One region of the Bacillus cereus group sp. RP43 genome, then DNA from elsewhere that is predicted to be linked to it. Evidence: riboswitches for the same ligand, from Rfam matches in the RefSeq annotation. Region 1 holds a riboswitch; each other region holds the start of a gene.

Region 1 (3,158 bases):
TATGGTAACAATTCGATCGGAGATAACGCAGCAAATCCTGCCGCTGTTAACATTTGAGCACCATATGGAATTAACCCTTGTATACAGCATGAGAAAAGATCCAGTACACTCGCTGATTTACGCGGATCAATTTCATACTGATCCGCAATGTTTTTCGCAAGCGGACCTGTAAAAATGATAGAGATTGTATTATTTGCTGTACACATATTCGTCATACTCACTAAGCCAGCAATACCAAACTCTGCTCCTTTTTTCGAACGAATATTACGTGTTAAAAGATTCATTAAATATTGAATGCCACCATTATACTGGATAAGTTCAACCATACCACCGATTAAAATGGCAAGTAACACTAACTCCATCATACTGCCCATTCCAGTCGTTACACTTTTAAAGAAACTCTCTAACGTATAACTTCCATCTATAAGACCGATAACACCAGATAGTACCGTTCCACCAGTTAATACAATGAGTACATTCCAGCCAAGTAGTGCTGTAACAAGTACACCTGCGTATGGTAAAATCTTCACCCAATCAAATGTATGAGCTTTAATTTCTGTATCATTACCTAAAGTAATCATTACTAATAGTACAATTGTAATGACTGCAGCTGGCAATACAATTAAAAAATTCGTTTTAAACTTATCTTTCATTTCTGTTCCTTGCGAACGAACAGCAGCAATTGTCGTATCAGAAATAAATGATAAATTATCGCCAAACATCGCTCCGCCCACAACAGTAGCCATCGTAAGCGCAATTGAGATATCAGTTTGCCCACTAATACCTACAGCAATCGGTGCTAATGCAGCAATTGTTCCCATTGAAGTTCCCATCGCTAATGAAATAAATGCCCCTATAACAAAAATTCCAGCAACGATAAATCCTTGGGGTAAAATAGATAACGCTAAGTTAACAGTGGAATCAACTCCACCCATTCCTTTTGCCGTTTCAGAAAACGCCCCTGCAAGTACAAAAATCAGAACCATGATCATAATATCAGGGTTTCCTGCACCTTTAGCAAATCGTTCTACTTTCACATTAAAGCTTTCCTTACGATTCATCACTAAAGCAATTCCTACAGCAATTGAAATCGCTACAAGTATCGGCAATTTATAGAAATCACCTGTAATAATCCCAGAACCAATAAATAGCGCCAAAAATATTCCAAGTGGTAATAAAGCTAAACCATTTCCTCTCGTTTCTTTCAAAGTATCATCTCTCCCTAGTTTTCAACCTTTTCTAATGAATAACAAAAGACCTCTTCCAATGAGAAGAGGTCTTATACATCTATAAGAAACACTCTTCTCATCTTTCAAGCACATGCTTGCTGGATTTGGCACAGCACTCTGAAATCGAGTCCGCTGCCGAGGCATCGTAGGGCCAGTCCCTCCGCCTCTCTTTATAAGAAGGTTTCATATTTATTTTTTAATAATAATTTCTTTTCTAACTTTACTCGCTTACAAAACAAAAGTCAATTATTTTTTGTATAGATTTTTTTGGTAATTATACAAAAAGGTGAATAAACCAATCATTTTAACTTTTCGATTTCTTTATCCAATATTGAGATCCAATAAAATTCTCTATTTTTTATCGTCGCGATAATCCATTTTGTTGTATTCCATGCTAACTCATATTCTTCTTTTGTAACATCACCAGTTTTATAAGCATCCTCTAACTCGTCTTCATCCAGTACATAGATCTCACCGTTCGGTAACAATACCACATCTAAATATAAATCATCAAAATAAGGTAAACCACGATCGTCTATTTTAAATTCTTTTGTCACATCGATATAATATTGCACTAATTGTTTTTGATTGTCTAACATAGCTGTAATCGCAAAGTTATTTCCGTTTGTAAAATATTGCATCCATGTATACCCATCACCTGCAATGCAAAGCTCTTTACTATTGTATTCTTTATAACTAGGCTCTCTCACCTTTTTTATATCCAATATTCCTAACATACCTGCTTCAACTTGTTTTACTGTGTATGTCTTCTCTATTAATCGCTTCCACGTAGAACCATCACCGTACTTACGTTTCATAACTTTCTCTCCTCTTCTACATACAGAAAAGCTCTCACATAATATGTGAGAGCTTTTCAAATCATAATTAAGCCGCTTGACCCTTTTCAGATATCTCTTTTAAATAGGCTTGTCCTTTTTCAGCGTCATATTGACCTTCCCACTTAGACATAACTACAGCCGCTAAAGAGTTACCTACAACGTTAACTGCTGTACGAGCCATATCTAGAATACGGTCAATACCTGCAATAAACGCTAAACCTTCAGCTGGAATACCTACTGTACCAAGTGTTGCTAATAATACAACGAATGATACGCCCGGTACACCCGCGATACCTTTTGATGTAACCATTAATACAAGTAATAACGTAATTTGTTGTGTAATGGATAATTCAATACCGTACATTTGCGCTAAGAAAATTGCCGCAATTGCTTGATATAAAGTTGATCCATCTAAGTTAAATGAATAACCCGTTGGAATAACGAAAGATGTAATTGCTTTCGGACAACCGAATTTTTCCATTTTCTCCATAATTTTCGGTAAAACCGTTTCTGAACTTGCTGTAGAGTACGCTAAGATCAGCTCGTCTTTTAAAATTTTAAAGAATTGGAAAATGTTAATACCGAATATTTTCGCTGTAAGCCCTAATACAACTACAACGAAGAAGATCATTGCTCCGTATACTACAATGAGTAATTTCCCTAATGGAATTAATGAAGCTAATCCGAATGTAGAAACTGTAACACCAATTAATGCGAATACACCAAATGGTGCAAACTTCATAACTTGGTTCGTTACATAAAACATTGCATCTGCTACACCTTGGAAAAATTGTAGAACTGGTTTGCCACGCTCACCAATTGCTGCTACACCTAAACCAAATAATACTGAGAAGAAGATAATAGCAAGCATATCACCTTCAGCTAATGATTTCATAATGTTCGTCGGAACAATATTTACAAATGTATCCGCAAACGAATGACTTTGTACTTGCTCTGTCGTAGCTGTATATTTAGAAATATCTGTTTTTGTTAACTTATCCATATCAACGCCTTTTCCAGGTTGGAAAATGTTCGCTATTAATAGACCAACAACAATTGCAAGTGTTGTAATAATTTCAAAGTAAATAAT
Region 2 (3,158 bases), 980 kb from region 1:
TCTAGTTCCAACTCAATTTTCTCTCTCATTTCATACCCTCCCCATTTTTTGATCATTTCCCTGGAAATTCGACAAATATAAGACTAATTTTACTACATACTAAAATAGCTGTCAGAAAGTTCCCGACAGCCTAACAAAATACCTATTTTTTCTTTTCAATTACAGTAACTGCAATTCGTTCAATCTCTTTTTGGATTTCTTCTTTATATGCATCAACTTTTGAAAAATCCATAGCGGCAATATAAATTCGTTCTAATTTATCACGAACTGATTTTGCCTTTGCTAAGAAAGACATCGCCTCATTCATTTTTGTTTTATACTGAATTGAAACGTCGCGAATTTCCGTAGCATACTTCTCATCTGTCCCTGGTGCAACAATGAGATCATACATATCGATAATCTCATCCCCCTCACGGCTTGGGAAGTATTCATGCGGTGCTGTGCTATCAAAAATTGCAAATCCTAATTCCCTTACGATAATCATATCGAGACTATTTGGGTCAAATCCACAATGATACACTTCTACTTCAAAACCTTTTTCTTCTGCTGCCTTAGCTAATTTTTTAAGCATCGTTGATTTTCCAGAACCTGGGCGACCTTTTATAAAATAGCGATGCGGAAGCCCTTCTGTCAAATTAGGAACGAAATCAACTGCTCCCTTCGGTGTAGCAGCCCCTAAGAAACGATGTTTCACAATTGATTTCTTCCCGCCTTTATCTGCAAACAATTTCTGTATAAGCTGATTTGTTAATTCGTTTGCTTTATTAAAATCAATGTTATTAATATATATTTTCTCCCACTCATCATGTATAACTAGAGCCTCTTTAAAACACCCGTAAGCTGCTTGAAAGGCTTTACTTGCTTCTGAAACAAATCGTTCAATCTCTAATTTTTTCTTTCTTAATTTATCTGAGTCCCAAGCAACGCCTAAATTTATATACTCCTCTACAACTCCAGGCATTTTCGGCTCTATAACGTGTGGCGATGTCCCATCGACAATTCCTACATTTAGCTTCGGAATAATTACACCGTCAACTGACTTATTATCAGAAGAACAATGTAAAAATTCAATATCATATCCTTTTCCAGTCCATTCACGCCCAATTGCTTTTATTAAAGAAGACTTCCCTGTTCCTGGACCGCCTTTTAAAATAAATAACCTATCTAGCCCTTTTAAACTCTCTTCATACAAGCTATAAAATCCCCTAGCTGTATTTCCACCAGCAAAATAGTTCAATACATTACCTGTCACTGCACCCACCCCTTCGCAGCATTCTACTTACATAAGCTACAATATGCGAGAACCTTTATTTGGGTGAATACCTATTTTGTATTGCACGAAAAAAGGAAATGAATTACAATCTAAATATCTCGAATATTCCGAATTTAAAACTGAATAAACCTTTATCAAGAGAGGCAGAGGGACCGGCCCTTTGAAGCCCAGCAACCTCAGTTTATGCAAACTGAATAGGTGCTAATTCCTGCAAAATGCATTGCATTTTGGAAGATAAAACTCAACTAGTATGTAAAGCTCATCTTTCTTGATTATGAAGGAAGGGCTTTTTATTATTTTTAAAAAATATATTGGAGGTATGTAAAATGAAAGTAATTGATCTATCACAAACGTTTGAAAATAATATGTCTCAATTTCCTGGAACACCAAAAATTCAACTAGAAGCCATTACAAGCGTTGAAGAATCAGGTTATCAAGTTACGAATTTTCATTCTGTCGTTCATGTTGGTACGCATTGTGATGCTCCTGCTCATTTCATTTCAGGCGCAACCACTATTGATCAATTACCCCTAAATCAATTTGTAGGCGAAGCTGTTCTTATCGATGTGACTCATGTTCAAGAGCGAAAATTACCTAAGGAAGTATTACATACTGTCGACATAAAAGAAGGCGATATTGTCATTTTCCATTCCAATCTATCTAATAAATGGAATACCGAAGCTTATGAGAAAGAAGCGTTTTATCTTTCCGAAGAATTAGCTGAAGAACTAGTTCAATTAAAAGTAAAATCTGTCGGTTTAGATTTTATTTCTCCTGATGAGGTAACGACAGAAACATCACCGATTCATCACATATTACTAGGGAATAATATTTATTTAATTGAAAATTTAACAAATCTAGATGCCATTAAAGCGAAACGATTCTTTTTCTCAGCAGCACCTTTAAAAATTAAAAATAGTGACGGTGCTTTCGCAAGGGCATTCGCTGTTATTTTTTAAACATGGTCTACAAAAAAAGCAAAGATCACTTTTGACCTTTGCTTTTATATTTTTTATTTAAGTTAAGAAAGAATTGTTCCACCCTTGGGCGTACCCAAGCTAAATAATCTTTATCTTTCTTCTTTGTACAAGCTATCTCTTCTCCATCTACCATTTCGACAAGTTCTAGCTCTAACAGTTGCCTCGTAAATGCTACCATATTTACTTCTTCGGCCGGATACTCTTCTTTTAATTTCTCCTCAATTTCTCCCAATAAAAAACCGTCACGCATCATTGCCAGTGCATCAATCCAAAGTGGCGGCATTTCATATGTCTCTCCTGTAATCGTATCTTTTACAATATAGTTCTTTTGCTCTTTTCGAAATTGAATCGTGTGTAAACATACAGTCGAATTTAATGTTAATTCCATCATACCACCCCTTTCATCATATCTGCATAGAAAAAAGGATGCGCGTGCACCCCTTCTTTTCTTTTCATAACACTACCGAACCGTTACACGAGCTACAAGCTCTATGTCGATATTTTCCTCCATTATAAACGAAGTGTTTTATAAAAAAAACCCTTCTTGAAACATTTTATAAAATGTTTATATTTACACAACAAGAACACTTTTCTGAAAAATAGTTTCTTCTAATGTACTACACTGCTGGTAAATAAATTTCCACTTTCGTTCCTACGCCCATGCTACTTTGAATCGCGATACTCCCTTGATGTTCCTCAATAATTTTATATGTAATCATTAATCCAAGACCTGTACCATTCTCTTTTGTTGTATAAAAAGCTTTTCCGATTTTTTCTATTTCCTCATTTTCTATCCCAAAACCTTGATCTTCAACAGAAATACACAAGTTCTCTCCAGCTTTTTCATATGCGCGAATCTGAATATCTCCACCTTCTGGCATCGATTCAATTCCATTTTTGATGAT
Region 3 (3,158 bases), 1.2 Mb from region 1:
AGTTTGTTCTTTGCAATTAACGGTATTGGTATTATTATTGCTAGCCAAGTTACTGGCCGCTTAGCGGGGAAAGTTAATGAAAAAACTTTATTTGTTGTTGGTATTATTATTGCGGCTGTTGGCGGTCTATCGTTACTACTTACAATCGTACTTGGAATAGGGCTAATCGGTGTTTTATGCTCGCTATTCCTTGTTGTATCAAGTGTTGGGGTTGTATCAACAACCGGCTTCTCGTTAGCGATGAGAAATCAAAAACAAGCAGCAGGAACAGCGTCAGCTTTACTAGGTTTATTACAGTTCATTTCAGGAGCACTTGTAGCACCGCTAGTAGGTATTGGTGGAAGCAATACAGCACTTCCTATGGGTGTTGTTATAGCTCTTTGTGAAATTGGTGCTGTGTTATGTTATTTATTCATGGCAAAAAGAAGTGAAAAGCAGTTTGAACTGCAACAAAAACAAAATTTAGAGGCTTAACAAAAAAGAGCTGATTCAAACATTTCCCTGAATCAGCTCTTTTTTTCATTTCTTTGAAATAACTCATGCAAAAGTTATTTGCATAAAGTGACGATACTGTGACAAAAATGTTGGTATGTATATTAAGATATCGTCTTAAGTGTAAAAAGTAGGGCGTTCTCGGTATAATAACAAGTGGAGATAAAAGAAACTATAATTAGTAGTAGCTGTAGATAAAAGGAGAATTCGAGATGAAGAAGGTTTTGGGTATTGCTGTAATGGGAAGTATGATCCTTCTAGCAGGATGTAATGGAAATAAAGATACGAAAGAACCGAAAGAAAAGGTAGAGCAATCCACTGAGCAAACAGAAGAAATGAAAGAATACAGCGCAGTACATGAAAAATATGATACGAAAATAAATAAAGAAATTAATAAGGCGTTACAGTTATTTGAAGTGGCAAAAGAAAAGGGCGGTAAGGAAATAACGAATGCTACATATAAAGAAGATGTGCAAAAGGTAACAACGAGCATGTTAGAAGATATTGATAATATGCGTAAAGAAATTCGTGTTCCAAAGTCGAAAGAGCAAGAACATGAGGTATATGTTGGTTTCTTGAATGAATCGGAACAAGCGATGAAAAAATTACAGAAGTTAGCTAAAGAAGAAGATTCATCATTAATTCGTGATATAGAAATTAATTTTGCAACAGCATCGACATACTATAAACGTTTTCAGACAGAGGCCCAAAAATAACCTTGCGCATGCGCAAGGTTATTTTTTCTTCTTACCATCTCCGTCTTCATCCTCGGATACTAATACCTTCTGTTCTTCGTGAAATTCTGAAATTGTTTGTCCAGTAATATTATCGAATGGAGTATAAAAAGAAGTGATACGTTTCTTTTTAATGAAGAGTTTATAGAAGCCGATGATTACGAGTATGACAATTGTTAATGGCAATCCTATGGTGGCTAGGAGTAAGGGATCCATCTTATAACTCCTTTAAAATAATTAATTTTATCCCGCTATTTGCGGGCAGCCCGATTGGTGTGGGCTAATAATCAGTGAAGGATGGACAAAACTCCCGACTGATTAAAGTTTCACTTTATTATAAGTTAAAGTAGTGATTTTAAGAAATAATGCCACTGAAAACTGATTTTTCTAAATATATCCAATTAGATTGACTTTTCATTTTTTCAGAATTATAATTCAAAATATACAATTTGAACCAAATAATAATATAGCAATTTACTTATCCAGAGAGGTAGAGGGACTGGCCCTATGATACCTCAGCAGCGGGTTCTGTAATAGAACACCGTGCTAATTCCAGCAAGCAAGTCTTGAAAGATAAGTGATGGGCATAGTTTTATTAAGCCTTGATCTTATTTTTTAAGATCAAGGCTTTTTGTGTTTTAAGAAGTGGAGAAGGAGTAATGGGAACAAATATGTCAATAAAACAAAGTAAATTCATTTGTTTAGGGGGTTATTGAAGTGTATGTTATTAAAAAACTATCGGTTATGGTATTTACACTATGGGTTATTACGACAGTAACATTTTTAATTATGCATATTATTCCAGGGGATCCGTTTTCGTCAGATGCGAAAATCTTTCCTGAAGAAGTGATACAGAACATGAGAGCGAAGTATCACCTTGATGAACCGTTATGGAATCAGTATGTTGCTTATTTGGATGGGGTAGTTCATTTTGATTTTGGTGAATCTGTTCAATCGACGGGTCAAGGTGTATCGGAAATTATAACAACCGGTTTTGGACCGTCAGCAATTATTGGTCTACAAGCACTTGTTATTTCATTGTTAGTCGGAATTGCCGCAGGTACATTTGCCGCGCTATATCATGGGAAAGTGATTGATTATAGTGTGAGCTTGCTTGCGATTCTCGGTATTTCTATTCCTAGTTTTATTTTAGCTCCACTATTTATACAAGTATTTGCCATTCGATTTGAATTACTACCAGTGGCGTCTTGGGGAACCTTCGAGCATACTGTATTACCTTCCTTCGCATTAGCGCTCGGGCCAATCGCGGTTATCACAAGATTTGTTCGCTCTAATATGATTGAAGTGTTGCAGAGTGATTATATTAAGCTAGCGAGAGCGAAAGGTATACCAATTAAGAAAATCATTATAAGACATGCTCTTCGAAATGCAATTGTTCCGGTACTTACATTTGTTGGCCCATTAATGGCTGGACTTTTAACAGGAACTTTCGTTATTGAAAAAATCTTTTCAATTCCTGGTTTAGGAAAATATTTTGTAGATAGTATTTTTAACCGAGATTATCCGGTAATTATGGGAACAACCATTTTCTATAGTGCGCTATTAATTGTATGTATTTTTATTACAGATATCATTCATCGTATTGTTGATCCGCGCATTCGTTCTATTACGTAAGGAGGGGAATGTTTAAATGGAGGCTTATGAAATTAATGACCAGTTATTAACGAATGAAGAGAAAAAAGAATTAACGATAAATAAAGATCAGCAAACGATTAGCCGAAAGAAGGAAGTGTTTCGCAAGTTTATATCAAACCCTATAGCAGTTTTAGGGGCAGTGACGTTATTACTAATTATTGTTTTCTCGCTTATTGGCGAAAGTTTAACGTCATTTACTGCAAGTGAACAAGTCAAAGAAGCAACTAATTTACCACCTAGTAGTGAGCATTGGTTCGGAACAGACGATTTAGGGAG
Region 4 (3,158 bases), on a different contig from region 1:
GCTTCGATTAACGCAGACATTCTCGAACGGTGAAAGTCTGCTAATGTTTTATCTGTCACACCATAGTTGCCTACATACTCTGAACCATCTGCAAGGTAAGCCCCGTACGGCCCAACTGATGCAACAACCAATGGTTTAGGCCTATTCGTTTGCTTATTTTCCTTCCAAAAATCATCTCTTGCCCTTCTTGCAAGTAACACCGTTTTCTTAATTAATTCCAAAGCTTCCTGTTCTTGTATTCCACGCGCGGAAAAACCACTAATAGTAGCTTGATAGCTTGCTGTTATGGCACAGTCCGCTCCAGCACGAAAATAGTCTGAATGAACCTGATAAATTAGTTCCGGATTTTCTAGTAACACACTTGCCGACCAAAGGGGATCGTCCAAATTACATCCATGCGCCTCCAATTCTGTAGCTAATGCTCCGTCAAGAAGCATAATGGAATGTTGGGATAAAATATCATCAATTGGGTTGATTTTGTTCGACATAATCTACGCCCCTCTTTTTTAGATTTTTTGTTAGATAATAACTTCCATAGCAAAACAAAATAAACGGTATGCCACAATATAAGGCAATTCTCTGTGTTGGATCGAATGCAATTCCAATACACGATGCCAGACACAGGATAAAAGAAGCAATTGGTACTAATGGATATAGTGGTGTGCGATAAATCAAGTCCTTTTCAGAATTTCCTTCTTTCAAAAATTGTCTGCGAAATAGGAACTGGGAAGCACTAATACTCATCCAAACTATAACTACTGCTAGACCGGAAATGGAAACAAGTACGATATAGACAGTATCTGGTGCCACAATACTTGAGAGCAAAGCCAAAGCTCCACCCACCATGCTGAAAATGACGGCGTTGATTGGAACACCTTGCTTCGTCATTTTCCCAAAAATCGGGGATATCGTATTCTTATTAGCAAGCGACCAAAGCATTCTAGAAGAGGCATAAAGGCCTGAGTTTGCCGCAGATAAAATGGCTGTTAAGATAACGAAATTCATTATGTCAGCTGAATATGGCACCCCAATTCGTTCTAGAACTGCAACAAAAGGGCTCTCTAATACCCCTGCATCGGAAATAGGCAATAACGCAGATAAAACAACAATTGTTCCTACAAAAAAGATAATCAATCTCCACAGAGTAGTTCGAATGGCCTTCGGTATCATTTTTTCCGGGTTCGCTGTTTCTCCAGCTGCAATGCCTATTAATTCTGTTCCCGAAAAAGCAAAATTAACCGCAAGCATGGTCATCATAATGGCCGTAGCACCATGAGGAAATAAACCTCCACTTGTAAAATTAGAAAAGAATGGTGCTGCTTTTGAATGAGTCATCGGAAGAAACCCTAGCATTGCCGCTACTCCTAAAACAATAAAAAACACAATAGCTATAACCTTTATCGATGAAAACCAAAATTCGGATTCGGCGAAAAATTTAACAGTCAGGACATTTAATACAAAGATCAAAATGGCAAAAAGAGCACTCCATACCCAAACATTAACCGATGGAAACCATCGCTTCATAAGTAATCCTGCGGCTGTAAATTCAGAACCTAAAGCAACAGTCCAAGTTAACCAATACAACCAGGCTACTGTATACCCTGTACCCGGTCCAATGTATTTAACTGCATAACTATGAAATGCACCCGTTTCAGGCATATGTACGGAAAGCTCTCCTAAACATAGCATAACTAGATAAACCACTAGCGCACCAATCAGATAGGATAGAATTGTTCCAAATGGGCCAGCTTGTTGAATAGTGTAACCCGGGCTTAAGAATAAGCCAGTTCCAATCACCCCACCAAGTGATAGCATGACTAAATGACGTGCTTGCATTTTCCTTTGAAATTCTTGCCCATTTTTGTTCTCCATTTCTACTCTCCTTTAGTTACTATCCAGAAAAAACAAAAACGCACTCTAAAAAAGAGGGCGCTACTGACAAATAAAAACGGAAGCTCTCATCTATCAGGATTATCACCCGCTGGAATTAGCACAGTGTCTACTTAAGCAGACCTGTTGCTGAGGTTTCATAAGGCCAGTCCCTCCACCTCTCTGGATAAGAAATATTTTTTTATAACCTTATCAATCCATTCAATAACTGTCAAGATAATTCTGTTTTTTTAAAAAATTATCTATTATAGAAATACAAAAATAGAGTATTACTATAACTGCAACCCACTCCTTCTTGGGTATTATTTAAAAATCGAACATACAAAACCTCATTTATTTATGATACGGTTCACAAGCACTTCCTCAAAATTTGATGCACTTCTAAATATCTTCTTACTTCTTTGGCTATGGGGTCACCATACATAACCATCAACTCAGGAGATTTTAATACCCTCAAATATCAAAAAGCGTTATCCTTTCTAAACAAGCTAAATTAGAAAGGATGATGTTTTCTTATGAATCTCTCGATTCAAGATGAATTACTACCATTTGCAGAAGAATTACAACGATATGTTACACCTGTATTCTTAGAAGAACTTGCAAGTGGAATAGGATTTATAAAGCGAAAACGTAAGTTTTCTGGATCAAACTTAGCTGCTATTTGCATTTGGATTAGTCAACGGGTGGCAAGTGATTCCTTGGTTCGATTATGTAGTAGGCTTCATGCAGCGACAGGCACTTTACTTAGCCCTGAGGGCTTAAATAAACGTTTAAATGCTAAAGCAGTTTTGTTTTTAAAACATATTTTTTCTTTACTGTTAGAACAAAAGATATGTGAACAAACACAAATTTCTAACCATTTCTTCTCTTATTTTCAACGAGTCCATATCCTAGATGCCACCGTATTTCAAGTGCCAAATGCTTTAGAGAATGTATATCCAGGCTCTGGAGGGTGTGCCCAAACAGCTGGAATCAAAATTCAATTAGAATATGATCTGCACAGTGGAGAATTTCTTAACTTTCAAGTTGGACCAGGGAAAATATTTTTGAAGAAGAATAAGGGAGAGCTAAAAATGCAAAATGTGAAAAGTAGAATAATATGGTATGTGACACTCTTATTTATAGGAATTACTTTGTATATATCAGCTGAGTCTTTTGAAGTGATAGATAGCTTTTGGAGTGGGATGGGGATTGTTTTTGTCATTATTTCGATTATACGTTTAGTTCAGATTGGGCGTTTTAAGAACGATGCCGAGTATGCAAAAAAA

The links. A riboswitch is a leader RNA that binds a small molecule or an ion and turns the genes downstream of it on or off. The one in region 1 is predicted to bind S-adenosylmethionine.
Region 2: it holds a riboswitch for S-adenosylmethionine, as region 1 does, so the genes downstream of both, QCI75_RS24750 (cyclase family protein) here and QCI75_RS19700 (Na+/H+ antiporter NhaC family protein) in region 1, are expected to answer to the same signal.
Region 3: it holds a riboswitch for S-adenosylmethionine, as region 1 does, so the genes downstream of both, QCI75_RS25750 (ABC transporter permease) here and QCI75_RS19700 (Na+/H+ antiporter NhaC family protein) in region 1, are expected to answer to the same signal.
Region 4: it holds a riboswitch for S-adenosylmethionine, as region 1 does, so the genes downstream of both, mmuP (S-methylmethionine permease) here and QCI75_RS19700 (Na+/H+ antiporter NhaC family protein) in region 1, are expected to answer to the same signal.

The regions. Positions count from the first base shown of each region.
Region 1 covers NZ_JARVHQ010000001.1:3,783,514-3,786,671, forward strand. Annotated here, with positions in the region: gene QCI75_RS19700 (Na+/H+ antiporter NhaC family protein) at 1-1,208, opposite strand, end outside; SAM riboswitch class I at 1,303-1,408, opposite strand; gene QCI75_RS19705 (ribonuclease FAU-1 family protein) at 1,529-2,047, opposite strand; gene gltP (glutamate/aspartate:proton symporter GltP) at 2,115-3,158, opposite strand, start outside.
Region 2 covers NZ_JARVHQ010000001.1:4,767,823-4,770,980, forward strand. Annotated here, with positions in the region: gene QCI75_RS24740 (nucleotidyltransferase domain-containing protein) at 1-29, opposite strand, end outside; gene QCI75_RS24745 (PRK06851 family protein) at 143-1,252, opposite strand; SAM riboswitch class I at 1,402-1,514, shown strand; gene QCI75_RS24750 (cyclase family protein) at 1,600-2,232, shown strand; gene QCI75_RS24755 (hypothetical protein) at 2,258-2,641, opposite strand; gene QCI75_RS24760 (ATP-binding protein) at 2,871-3,158, opposite strand, start outside.
Region 3 covers NZ_JARVHQ010000001.1:4,970,695-4,973,852, reverse strand. Annotated here, with positions in the region: gene QCI75_RS25765 (multidrug effflux MFS transporter) at 1-474, shown strand, start outside; gene QCI75_RS25760 (hypothetical protein) at 705-1,208, shown strand; gene QCI75_RS25755 (DUF3951 domain-containing protein) at 1,227-1,442, opposite strand; SAM riboswitch class I at 1,702-1,806, shown strand; gene QCI75_RS25750 (ABC transporter permease) at 1,944-2,861, shown strand; gene QCI75_RS25745 (ABC transporter permease) at 2,878-3,158, shown strand, end outside.
Region 4 covers NZ_JARVHQ010000002.1:341,868-345,025, reverse strand. Annotated here, with positions in the region: gene mmuM (homocysteine S-methyltransferase) at 1-488, opposite strand, end outside; gene mmuP (S-methylmethionine permease) at 463-1,872, opposite strand; SAM riboswitch class I at 1,956-2,063, opposite strand; partial or broken gene QCI75_RS28390 (IS4 family transposase) at 2,406-2,930, shown strand.